DNA from 3 places in the Rothia sp. HMSC066G07 genome. Region 1 is predicted to be linked to each of the others. Evidence: predicted binding sites of a transcription regulator. Region 1 holds the regulator's gene; each other region holds the start of a gene.
What was found. Region 1 encodes LexA, which represses DNA repair genes until DNA is damaged. Its sites were predicted from a motif close to TCGAACANNTGTTCGA; they were not measured.

Region 1 (4,237 bases):
CCGGCACCCTGGAGACCGCGTTCGAGGGTCTTGCCGAGGGCCTGCTGAAGGGCCTGGACGGTCGCCTTTTGACCGCTATTTCTGCGGTCAATGATGCCGCCCGCACCGCCCTGTCCGATACGAAGCCGGACGGTCAGGACGTTGACGCCGGCCTGCAGATGGCGCGCTCGCGTGTCTCTGAGGTGCACGATATGAGCAGCCGCATTCTGGAGGCTTCGGGCGAGCAGGACGTTCTGTGGATTTCTCGTCAGGGCGGTTGGGAGAACGGCCGCTACGTGGCTGCTTCCGATACCGACCCGGCGACCCTGAATATCGCTCCGTTGAGCGTTGGCCTGCAGTTGCGTGACGGCCTGTTCGCTGACCGCACCGTGATTTTGACGAGTGCGACCCTGACGGTGGGTGACTCTTTTGATGTTGCAGCCGCTGCCCTGGGACTGCAAGGGGAGGGTGCGCCGCGCTGGACGAGTATCGATGTGGGTTCACCTTTCGACTACCGCAAGCAGGGCATCATGTACGTTGCCGGAGATTTGAAGCCTCCGGGATTTGGTGTGCACGAGGGTCAGCTGGAGCGTCTGCGTGAGCTGTGCGAGGCGTCGGAGGGCGGCGCCCTGGGCCTGTTCTCCTCGAAGCGTGCCGCTGAGCGTGCCGCCGAGTACATGCGTGAGCATAGCGACCTGAACATTCTTCTGCAGGGTGAGTCTTCGCTCAAGGCTCTGGTGGAGGAGTTCAGCGAGGACGTTGACTCATGCCTGTTCGGAACGATGAGCCTATGGCAGGGCGTGGATGTTCCGGGTGACTCTTGCCGCCTGGTGGTGATGGACCGCATTCCGTTCCCCCGCCCGGACGACCCGATTGCGCAGGCTCGTACGGAGGCGGTGAACCGTCACCGCGGTAACGGCTTTATGGCGGTTTCTGCTCACCATGCGGCGATTCGTATGGCGCAGGGCGCGGGCCGCCTGATTCGTTCGGTGTCTGACCGCGGCGTGGTGGCTGTACTGGATTCTCGTGTGGCGACTAAACGTTACGGCGGTTTCTTGATGAAGGCGATGCCGCCGATGTGGTCGACGCAGAATAAGGCAGCCGTGATTGGTGCGCTGGCTCGTCTTTCGGCGAGTATTGAGCGTTAGCTCGGGCGAGATCCATTCCTTGCCGCGCCGCCGCCCCGTTTTGGGCATATAAATTTAGACATATAGAAATCACCCCGGTGATACGTGAACGTTTACGTATCACCGGGGTGATTTCTATAGAGAGCTAAGAGCCCTAACGGTTATGTCTGTTAGAAGCCGTGCTGTTTAGAACCAGCTTCTTTTAGAAGCTGTGCTGTTGAGAGCCCGCGTCTTCTAGAGACTGCAACTTTTAGAGACTTGTATCTTCTAGAGACTACGCAGCACGGAGACGACCTTACCCATAACGGTTGCGCGGTCACCCATAATCGGCTCGTAGTTAGAGTTGCGCGGCATGAGCCAGGTGTGGCCGTCAACCTGACGGAACACCTTTACGGTTGCTTCATCGTCGAGCAGAGCAGCAACGATATCGCCGTTGTCTGCGGTGTGCTGCTCTCGGACAACCACCCAGTCGCCATCGCAGATTGCTGCGTCAATCATGGAATCGCCCTTGACCTTGAGCATGAAGAGCTTGCCGCTACCGACCAGCTGGCGGGGCAGGGCAAGCACATCCTCCACGGACTGCTCGGCGGTAATGGGGCCGCCCGCTGCAATTCGTCCAACCAGGGGAACGGGTACGAGGTCCTCATCGCCGACTTCGAAGTTCGGCAGCTCGGGCAGGGAAGAGGAAGCGCTACCGTGGATGCCGACGCCGTTCTCATCCAGCACCTCAATGGCGCGGGGGAGCTTGGGGTCGCGGCGAATGTAGCCCATGGTCTCGAGACGGCCGAGCTGGTGAGTGACCGAAGACAGGGACGCAAGACCCACCATGTCACCAATCTGGCGCATGGACGGCGGGTAACCCTTTTGTTCAATCTCGGTGCGGATCGCGTCAAGAATCTTCTGCTGGCGCGCGGTCAGCGCCGGACGGGGTGCTGTTGCCATTTCTTTTCCTTCGGTCTGTACTCCGACCTTGTATCCCGGTCGGGGCACGGATGGGTGCTTCACACGTTTTCCGATGGTGTCCTAAAAATTTTTTTGGTTCTGCTGAAATTGGTCTTATCTCGTCAGGGGGTGGAGGAATTCTATCCGTGCCGGAGCGATACGCGGGCAACGAGTATGCGCCTCCGCCCTATAAAACTCAGTCAGCAGCACCTGCATTTAGATACAGAACCAAGCTGTAACGGGTACAGAAACCTGCTGTGAGTAGGACTCATCAGGAGCGTGTGGAACGTCTCTTGACACCAGTGTAGAACACTACACCGAAAAACTCAAACAAATATTCTAGATTTTTTCTTCGAAACTCGAAGAAATTTTTAGTACATCTCTGCTAGACTTTAGAACAAGAGTTCGTATATACTCTTGAATCTCTCCTGAAATTCAGGATTTACGGGTGAATGTTCGAAAAATATTCGAAGATTCGACCCGGAGTCTTCCAGGAGGGGCGAGTGAAGGAGTGTTCGAATGTATTCGAATCCTCTGCCTCTCTCTTCGCACGATCTACCCCGGATGCTCTAGGGAGTATCCGGCGAAGAGAGAGCGCAGGGGATGGGGTGTTGGGGCGACCCAGCGCAACCCGGTGCATCCGGCGCTCTGACCTAACTAGAGAATAACTACCCAATAGTTATCGCCTAACAATCACCACTCCATAGTTATCACTCAACTAGGACCTCCGAGCGGGTATCGCTCGGCATTGCTAGACCCGCGGGGTAACCCCGGGGCGAGCTAAGAGAAAGGAACCACAATGACTACTGCAACACCTCTTGCTTCTCGTGACACTTCTGCACACCTTCCGGCAGGTTTGGTGGTACTTCACCCCGCCCGCACTGCGTCCGCCAGCACCGTGCAGGGGCGTTCTCGTGTGCCTGCGTCTTCGCAGTCTGTTCGCTCTTCTCGTGCGGCTCATGCGCCTCGCCCCGCTCAGGTGGGTCAGCCTACTCGTGTTCCCGCCGCTTCTGCCCCTGCTGGCTCTATTCAGGCACCGGTTCGCTCTGTAGCTTCTGGCGCGCAGACTGCTTCTGATGCGCAGACCCCTAGCGTGAAGAGTGTTCTTCTGGCTAAGGGCGGCGAGTTTCTGCGCGCGGTTCCCGCTTCTATTCGTCGTCTTGGTACTGTGCGCGGTTTCCTGAAGGGGCTGCCTCTGCTGACTTTGGCGGCGCTGATTGTGCTCGGTGCTATTAGCTTCTTTGGCCCGGCGGCTTCTGCTTCTGTGGAGAACGCTTCGGTGACTCGAACCGTCGTTGTGGTCAAGCATGGCGAGACCCTGTGGGATATTGCTCAGGCGGTGGATCCGCAGGGTGACACCCGTGATACTGTGGTTCGTATTATGGAGTTGAACTCGTTGACCAGCACCTCTGTTGATGCCGGTCAGCGTCTGGAAATTCCTCAGACTCAGCGCTAAGCATGGACACGTACGTGGTTGGCTTCTGCATGAGGTTGATGTCTTGACTCCGAACCCGCTATCTCTCAAGCTGAGCGCTTGAGTCGAATTCTTGAGCCTATGAAATAGGAGCGCACCGATGCCTGTTCCCGCTGAACCCACACCCGCTGCAACCACACCCGTCGAAACTGAATCTGTACAGACCACTCAGCCCGCTCGTCCCGTGGTTGCCGTTTTGGGGGAACCCGGAACTCGTGGTCCTCTGGTGAAGCTTCTTCAGGATGCGGGGGCGGACGTTATCGTGACCGCTGTGCCCGACCAGTTGCGTGAAGCTGACGGCATGGTGGTGACCGGCGGTGTGAGCTCTCTCGAGGCGTACGAAGACCTGAAAGCTAAGGACGCTGAGCGCGTGATTGGTCGCCGTGTTGCTGGCGGTCGTCCGGTGCTGGTTGCCGGTGCGGCGTTGAGCTGCCTCTTCGACTCGGTGACGGTGGAGCATCCGCAGATGGGGCAGGTTCAGGTGCAGTGCATGGGGGAGTGGCCCGGTGAGAGCGTGGAGCTTTCTGCCCGAGACCTGGCGCCCGGTGCTTCTGCCCTGCGTTCTTCCTCCGATAGTACGTTGCTCAAGGATCTTGAGGGTGAGGCTCACTTCAAGTCTGAGCACGGCGTTTTTGAGTGGGCTTTTGATCAGAGCATTGAATATATTGCCCCTCCGGCGGTGACGTGGACTGTCACCGAGCCCGCCTATATCGCG
Region 2 (4,237 bases), on a different contig from region 1:
TTTTTGAAAGGGGTTTTAATGGGTGCACTCAGTGAACCTGAATGTGGGGCTGATGTTATTGTTTTGTAATAAAACCTCTACTTTAGGGGGTACCTACAGGGGTAAAACAGACCAATTGATTTTGCCCTCGCGCAAATAATTGTGCAGATTTTGAACGGTGAGCGGTACATTTTTTCCGGCTAATGAAGTTGCAACTACTTGAAGATACTTTTACCTTAACCCTCTAGTTCCGCGGAATACCGGGCTAAAACCGGGCATTGAGCCTTCAAGATTGGTGAGCATGAAGCTCAAGTTAAAGGTGCACTAAAGTGCCAAATGAGGGAAAATCTGAAATTATTTTGGGTGAAATAAGTCACATCAAAACTCGAAAAAAATGAAATTGGTACGTATGGATACCCTAAAAAACACCTGTTTTTATTACAGAATGATTACAATGAGGTGTGGGTCACTAAATCTGGCTCTCCGTACCAAATTGGGCGGTAAAACAGCCCCCAAAAAGTTCGCTACTATTGAGTCATCAAGTAATCGTGAGATTTCCAAAGTCCTCGGGTTGCTTGTGTTTGAGTGAGTGATAGATACCCCTGGGTGTCATGAGAAGCGACTGTGTATCGATGCGCAGTCGCTTCTCTGTTTAACTTTTGAATTTCAGCGGACTTTTGAATTTCACTGAACCCTCAGCCAGGCGGGATCCAGCCGGGACCTAATCCGTGCTGAACCCAATCTGTACTGAGCCTAATCTGTACTGAGCGTGCTCCAGAATCTGTTCCCTGTGCATCCCGCACATACATCCCGCACACATGCAACCCGTACATGTATCCCGCGCGTTCAACGCCGAATGCGCTGATAGGGGAGTATTACGCATAGGTAACTGCTGTGCGGTCACAACCCCTACACTGGAACTATGACTACTTACCCCGAACCTACCCTCATCTTTGAGAACCCCGAACTGACCGTCCGTGCGTTCAGTGTCTCCGAGATGGACAACAGCGTCTACCTCATTACCATGCGCGCCACCGGCGAGCAGGTACTCATCGACCCTGCAGACGATGCAGAAGAACTCTACGCATTCACTCTTGACGCGCTCCTGCACGACTGCCCGCAGCTCGAACTGGCAGATGGTGAAGAACGCCGCGTGCGCGTCATGGAGAAGGAAGAGGACTTCAACTCCATCAGGCCCCGCGCTATTGGTCTGACCGGCATTCTGGTTACTCACGGCCACTGGGACCACATCCGCGCTATTAAGGAGCTCGACCACCTCACCGGTGCCGTCACCTCCGCGGGTGCAGCTGACGCCGCTGAGATTAAGGAACTGGAAGACTACACCGTCGAAGAGGAGCTGACCGGCGGCGAAAGCTTCGACTTCTACCTCTCTGACACCGTCATCCGCGCCCTGCACGTGCCCGGCCACACCCCCGGATCCATCGTCTACACCCTCGAAACCACCTGGGAAGACGGCACTCCCGCAACCCTGCTGTTCACCGGCGACACTCTCTTCCCCGGCGGCGTGGGCAAGACTGACTCCCCGCAGCAGTTCGGCGAGCTCTTCTCCAATGTGCTCGAAAAACTCTTCGGCGGCTTCGAGGACGACGCTATCGTGCTGCCCGGCCACGGCCGCTCCACCACCCTCGGCGATGAGCGCCCCCACCTGGAAGAGTGGGGAACCCGCGGCTGGTAAATCGCGCCTGACAGTCCACCTCATATAAGTACTGCACCCTCATGCCTTCACCGCCCGCATAATCGCACCGGTGAAAGGTATGAGGGTGTAGAATTTAAGTTCGAAGATTAAGACGAAAGGATTTTCGATGACACCCCGCCCGGCACACGGAAGCACCGCACTCAAAGCGAACGACCTGACCAGTATCCGGGTTCAGGGTGCCCGCGAAAACAACCTCAAGAACGTAGACCTCACCATTCCGCGCGATGCGATGGTCGTCTTCACCGGCCTCTCCGGTTCCGGTAAGTCCTCCCTCGCCTTCGACACCATCTTTGCGGAAGGTCAGCGCCGCTACGTTGAGTCGCTGTCCTCCTACGCGCGTATGTTCCTCGGCCAGGTTGACAAGCCCGACGTAGACTTCATCGAGGGCCTCTCCCCGGCGGTGTCTATCGACCAGAAGTCCACCTCCAAAAACCCGCGCTCAACCGTCGGTACCATCACCGAAATCTACGACTACATGCGTCTGCTCTGGGCGCGCATCGGCCACCCGCACTGCCCCGAATGCGGCGAAGAAATCACCCAGCAGACCCCGCAGCAGATCGTGGACATTCTGCAGGAGTACCCCGAACGCACCCGCCTGCAGATCCTCGCGCCCGTCGTCAGCGCACGTAAGGGCGAGTTCGTGGACCTCTTCAAGGACCTGCTCACCCAGGGCTATTCGCGTGCCCGCGTGGACGGCGAAACCGTGCAGCTCTCCGACCCGCCCAAGCTCGCCAAGCAGTACAAGCACACCATCGAGGTGGTCGTCGACCGCATCGTCATTAAGGACGGTATTCACCAGCGCCTGACCGACTCCATCGAAACCGCGCTCAAGCTCGCCGACGGCCGCGTACTCATCGACTTCGTGGACCGCGAGCAGGACGACCCCGAACGCACCCGCTCCTTCAGCGAAAACCTCGCCTGCCCCAACAACCACCCACTGCAGATCGACACCATCGAGCCGCGCGCCTTCTCCTTCAACTCGCCGTTCGGCGCATGTAGCGCCTGTGACGGCATCGGCTCGCGCCTGGAAGTAGACACCGAACTGCTCGTACCCAACCCCGACCTGACCCTCGGCGAGGGCGCTATCGCCCCCTGGTCGCAGGGCAAAGCAACCACCGAATACTGGTTGCGCCTGCTCGCAGGCCTGGGGGAGGAGCTCGGCTTCGACCTGAACACCCCCTTCAAGGACCTGCCCGCCAAGACCCGCGCCGCCATTCTGGACGGCAAGGACTACAAGGTTGAGGTCTCCTACCGCAACCGATTCGGCCGCGAACGCCGCTACACCTCCGGATTCGAGGGCGTGAAGGCGTACATCAAGCGCAAGCACGAAGAAACCGAATCGGACTTCGCCCGCGACCGCTACGAACAGTACATGCGCCAGGTCGCCTGCCCCTCCTGCGGTGGCGCGCGCCTGAACCCGACCATCCTCGGCGTGAAGGTTGGCGGCCAGTCCATCGCAGACATCACCGACCTGTCCCTGGCTGACGCGCTCGCCTTCGTGCGCGGCCTGCAGCTCAGCGCCCGCGAAGCCAAGATTGGCGAGCAGGTCCTCAAAGAAATTGACGCGCGCCTGCAGTTCCTGCTGGATGTGGGCCTGGACTACCTGACCCTCTCACGCTCCGCCGGTACGCTCTCCGGCGGTGAGGCGCAGCGCATCCGCCTCGCAACCCAGATTGGTTCAGGCCTGGTCGGCGTGCTCTACGTGCTCGACGAGCCCTCCATCGGTCTGCACCAGCGCGATAACCGCCGCCTCATCGAAACCTTGACCAAGCTGCGCGATATGGGCAACACGCTTATCGTGGTTGAGCACGACGAAGACACCATGCGCGAAGCCGACTGGATTGTGGATGTAGGACCCGGCGCCGGCGAGCACGGCGGCGAAATCGTGCACTCCGGCAGCTTTGAGGAGCTGCTGAAGAACACCAAGTCCATTACCGGCGACTACATGGCTGGCCGCCGCACTATTGAGGTGCCCGCATCCCGCCGCCCCGTGGACAAGAAGCGTCAGCTGACCGTGCGCGGCGCCCGCGAAAACAACCTCAAGAACGTGACCGTGTCCTTCCCTCTGGGCGTATTCACCGCGGTGACCGGGGTATCCGGCTCGGGTAAGTCCACCCTCGTCAACGACATTCTGTACACCTCCCTGGCGAACAAGCTCAACGGCGCCAAGCAGGTACCCGGACGCCACAAGAGCATCGACGGCCTGGAACACCTGGACAAGGTCATTCACGTGGACCAGTCGCCCATCGGCCGTACCCCGCGCTCGAACCCCGCCACCTACACCGGCGTGTTTGACCACATCCGCAAGCTGTTCGCAGAGACCAGCGAAGCGAAAATGCGCGGTTACACCCCCGGCCGATTCTCCTTCAACGTCAAGGGTGGCCGCTGCGAAGACTGCTCCGGCGACGGCACCCTGAAGATTGAAATGAACTTTCTGCCGGACGTGTACGTACCCTGCGAAACCTGCCATGGCAAGCGCTACAACCGCGAAACCCTCGAAGTGCACTACAAGGGCAAGACCATTGCCGACGTGCTCGAAAT
Region 3 (4,237 bases), on a different contig from region 1:
TCTGACCGCCGTGTTTTGCGTAAGCTGATTGAGGTGAATGAGGTGGTGGAGGTTTTCGTCGGGCTTCCGAAGACCATGCGTGGTGGGGATTCTCCCTCCACGGAAATGGCTCGGGAGTACGCTCAGGCTCTGCGCTCCGAGCTGGATGCCGAAGAGAAGACACACATTAACATTTGGCTGGTGGATGAGCGACTCACCACCGTGAGCGCTCACCGTGCACTGCACGAGGCTGGGGTTTCCAGCCGAGATTTCAAGACTATGGTTGACCAGGTGGCGGCTGTGAACATTTTGCAGTACAGCCTGGATGCCCTCAAGGCGGGGCAGTCCGTAGCCGGGTACAAGGTGAGCGATCCGGCCCACGAAGAAAACCGACCGTCCGAGTCAGAAGGGACCACGGTCGGTGCCGTCAACGAAACGGAGAACCTTCAGTGACCGAACAGAATAAACATCCCGAAGAGAGCGGGCTCGACCTCTTTAGGCCGACAGCCGAGGATGAACGTAAGGGCATCACCGGCATCACGATGGAACAGGAAATCGTGTCGGTGGCTACGTTGCGTGCGCGTAAGCGCCGCCGCCGCGCCATCATGCTGAGCGCAATTTCCTTGTTTGTCGTGGCTCTGGTCATCATTTCTGGTGCCCTAATTACTCGCTACGACCCGTTCAAGACTCGTGACTACTCGGGTGGCGGCAATGGTACGACCGTGACCTTCACGATTCGTTCCGGCCAGTCCACCGCGCAGGTGGCGCAGGAGCTTGAGGCGGCGGGCGTCATTGCTGATGCTGATAAGTTCCTTGAGGTGTACACCAAGGAGAGCAAGGGTAAGTACTTGCAGCCTGGCACCTATGAACTGCAGCAGCACATGAGCAGCTCGAGCGCGATTACGACCATTATTGATGCGAACAGCAACGTTCTGTACCTGGCGATTCCGCAGGGTAAGCGCGTGAGCGAGACCATCGATCTGATTGTTTCTGGCTCCGATGGCGCGTTCACCCGCAAGCAGGTTGAGGACGCGGTCAGCAACTACACCCAGTACGGTGTGCCGAGCAACTTCCCCTCGATTGAGGGTTGGTTGCACCCGGGTGAGTACCGCTTCCCGAAGGACACCGACATCAAGAAGGTCATTCAGACCATGGTTGATAAGACCAAGGCTGACCTGAAGGAAGCCGGCGTGAGCGGCGACCAGAAGACCTTCGAGGTTCTGACCATCGCCTCCATCGTGGAGCTTGAGGCTCAGCCGAAGGACTACGTGGCGGTTGCAGGCATCATTGAGAACCGCCTGAACAACCCCGACGGTGAGACCTCCGGCCTGATTCAGTCGGATGCGACCGTGACCTACGGTCTGGGTGTCCGCTCGTACCACCTGACTGAAGAGCAGAAGGCCGATAAGAGCAATAAGTACAACACTTATGCGAATAAGGGTCTTCCGAAGGGTCCGATTGGTTCCCCACAGCTGGCTTCGATTAAGGCTGCTGCGGCTCCTGAGAAGAACCCGTACTACTACTGGGTGACTGTGGACCTGGATTCCGGTGAGACTAAGTACTCCCGTACTTACGCTGAGCACCAGCGTTACGTTGAAGAGTACAACCAGTGGTGTTCTAAGCACCCGAACCGCTGTAGCTAAGTTGTAGCTAATCGGTTTAGCTGGTAGCTACGATTTAGTAGCTTTGGACTGAAGGTTCCTTGCTGAGGCGGGTACCGCCTCCACGAGAGTGGGGGAGGTGCCCGCCTTTGCTGTACCCGAATATTGGTTTGTCCCTTAAAATGGGTAGAGTGCGCCTATGACCGCGGGTTCGTGGCGTGCGTGTCCGCAAGCCCCAAGCGTTGAGAGCGAAAGAGTATCTATCGATGAAGACTGAACCGTACCGTGAGGCCCCGTATCTTCGCCGCGCCTACGTGCTGGGGCACCCGATTGCGCATTCGCTGTCGCCTGCACTGCATCGTGCCGCGTATGACTTTTTGGGTGAGCAGAATTTGGGTTATAATCGCCGCGATACTCTGCCCGATGATTTGCCGGCGATTATGCACGGTGTGCGCCACCCGGACGGTACGGAGGACGCCCCGTATATTGCGGGTCTGTCGGTGACGATGCCGTTGAAGACCGCGGTCATCAAGTATTGCGATGAGCTGAGTGAGACTGCCCTCGTGACCGGCGCGGTGAACACGGTGTATCCGCGCGGTGAGAAGGTGCTGGGCGATAACACGGACGTGATCGGCATTGTGAACGCGCTGCGCCACGCCGGTTTGGAGCCGGAACCGCTTAAGGATTCTGCCGCGATTGTGGGCGGGGGAGCGACCGCTATTTCTGCTTTGGCGGCGTTGCACGCGTTGGGGTACCGCCGCGTGAGCGTGTACGCCCGTTCGTTGCATAAGCTCGGTAGCGTGCAGGAGGCGGCGGACCGCCTGGGCGTTCAGCTGGAGCAGATTTCCCTAGCCGAGATGCCGCAGAATCTTGCTGAGCGCGGTCATCACCCGGTGATTTCTACGCTTCCGGCGCATGCGGCGGATGAGTGGGCGAGCCAGCTGAGCGGGCTGAAGGGCGCCTCCGCGACACACCAGCCGGTACTGCTCGATGTTGCGTATAACCCGTGGCCTTCGGTGCTGGCGAGCGCTTGGGAGGCTAACGGCGGCACGGTGGTTTCTGGTCTGGAGATGCTGCTGTATCAGGCGGTGGAGCAGGTTCTGCTCTTTACCGGCCGTGAACTGCAGCCCGCCGAACTGCTGGGTCTAATCAATGCGATGTGCGCGGCGGTTGATCTTGCGCCTCGCGCTTCCGTTTCGTGAAAAAAGCGTACTTTCACTCGCTCAGTAAACGGGCATTTTATACACTATTTATACACGTGAAGAATTATTATTCCTTCCTCCTGCGCTTCGGTGCGGGTGCGATGAAAAGAGGTTAACCTATGGCTCTGCGTTGGCTCACTGCCGGAGAATCCCACGGCGAGGCGCTCGTCGGCATTATTGAGGGCGTACCCGCCGGTGTGGAACTCACCAGCGACATGGTGCGTGACGCCCTGGCTCGCCGCCGCCTCGGCTACGGCCGCGGTGCCCGCATGAAGTTCGAGGAGGACCGCGTGCGCATCCTGGGCGGTGTGCGTCACGGCCTGACTCAGGGCGGCCCGGTTGCGATTGAGATTGCGAACACCGAGTGGCCCAAGTGGACTGACGTGATGAGCTCCGACCCGGTGGATCCGAAGCTGATTGAGGGTCGTGCGCGTAACGCTGCGCTGACTCGTCCGCGCCCCGGCCACGCTGACTTTACCGGCATGCAGAAGTACAACTTCTCTGAGGCTCGCCCGGTGCTGGAGCGCGCCTCCGCACGTGAGACTGCGACCCGTGTGGCTCTTGGCGTGGTTGCCGCGCAGATTTTGAAGGCTCTGGGTGTTGAGCTGGTTTCTCACACCGTGGCTGTGGGTGGCGTGCACGCCCCCGAGGGTGCCCCGGTGCCTTCGCCTCGCAACGTTGAGCAGCTGGACGCTGACCCGCTGCGCTGCTTCGATAAGGCAACCTCCGACGCGATGGTTCAGCGCGTGGATGAGGCGCACAAGGACGGCGAGACTCTCGGCGGCGTGGTTGAGGTGCTCGCGTACGGTATGCCTCCCGGACTGGGTTCGTACGTGCACTGGGACCGCCGCCTGGACGCACGCCTTGCCGCAGCTCTGATGGGTATTCAGGCGATTAAGGGCGTTGAGGTTGGCGACGGTTTCGCGACCGCTGACCGCCCGGGCACTGCCGCTCACGACGAGATTTCCATTGGTGAACACGGCGTTACCCGCGATACCAACCGTGCAGGTGGTATTGAGGGCGGCATGAGCATTGGTGACCTGCTGCGCGTGCGCGCGGCAATGAAGCCCATTGCGACCGTGCCGAAGGCTCTGAAGACCATTGACACTTCCACCGGTGAAGAGGCTCGCGCCCACCACCAGCGTTCGGACGTGTGTGCCGTTCCCGCCGCCGGCGTGGTGGCGGAGGCTATGGTCGCCCTGGTGCTCGCTGAGGCGGCACTGGAGAAGTTCGGCGGCGACTCGATTGGTGAGACTCGCCGCAACATGGATTCCTACCTGGACGCTATTCCGGCGTCTCTGGCGTGGGAGTCTAACGTGGCTGGTTGGGACGCGTAGTGCCCCTTCCGGCGGAGTCTGAGGGCCGCGGCGCGAAGGGTCGCGGTTCCGGGGAGGTTTCTGTGGAGCAGGGTGTTCGCCCGGTCGCTTCGAGCCCCCTTGCGCGTATTGCTGCGGC

Region 2: the regulator LexA is predicted to act here: its motif matches at 1,764-1,779, upstream of uvrA (excinuclease ABC subunit UvrA).
Region 3: the regulator LexA is predicted to act here: its motif matches at 1,739-1,754, upstream of HMPREF2971_RS04800 (shikimate dehydrogenase).

Annotation. Positions count from the first base shown of each region.
Region 1 covers NZ_KV816927.1:275,313-279,549, forward strand. The annotation lists gene HMPREF2971_RS06845 (ATP-dependent DNA helicase) at 1-1,127, shown strand, start outside; gene lexA (transcriptional repressor LexA) at 1,374-2,048, opposite strand; gene HMPREF2971_RS09110 (LysM peptidoglycan-binding domain-containing protein) at 2,848-3,504, shown strand; gene HMPREF2971_RS06860 (type 1 glutamine amidotransferase family protein) at 3,623-4,237, shown strand, end outside.
Region 2 covers NZ_KV816932.1:16,291-20,527, reverse strand. The annotation lists gene HMPREF2971_RS07305 (MBL fold metallo-hydrolase) at 902-1,675, shown strand; gene uvrA (excinuclease ABC subunit UvrA) at 1,803-4,237, shown strand, end outside.
Region 3 covers NZ_KV816924.1:263,291-267,527, reverse strand. The annotation lists gene ruvX (Holliday junction resolvase RuvX) at 1-432, shown strand, start outside; gene mltG (endolytic transglycosylase MltG) at 429-1,622, shown strand; gene HMPREF2971_RS04800 (shikimate dehydrogenase) at 1,847-2,782, shown strand; gene aroC (chorismate synthase) at 2,902-4,119, shown strand; gene HMPREF2971_RS04790 (shikimate kinase) at 4,119-4,237, shown strand, end outside.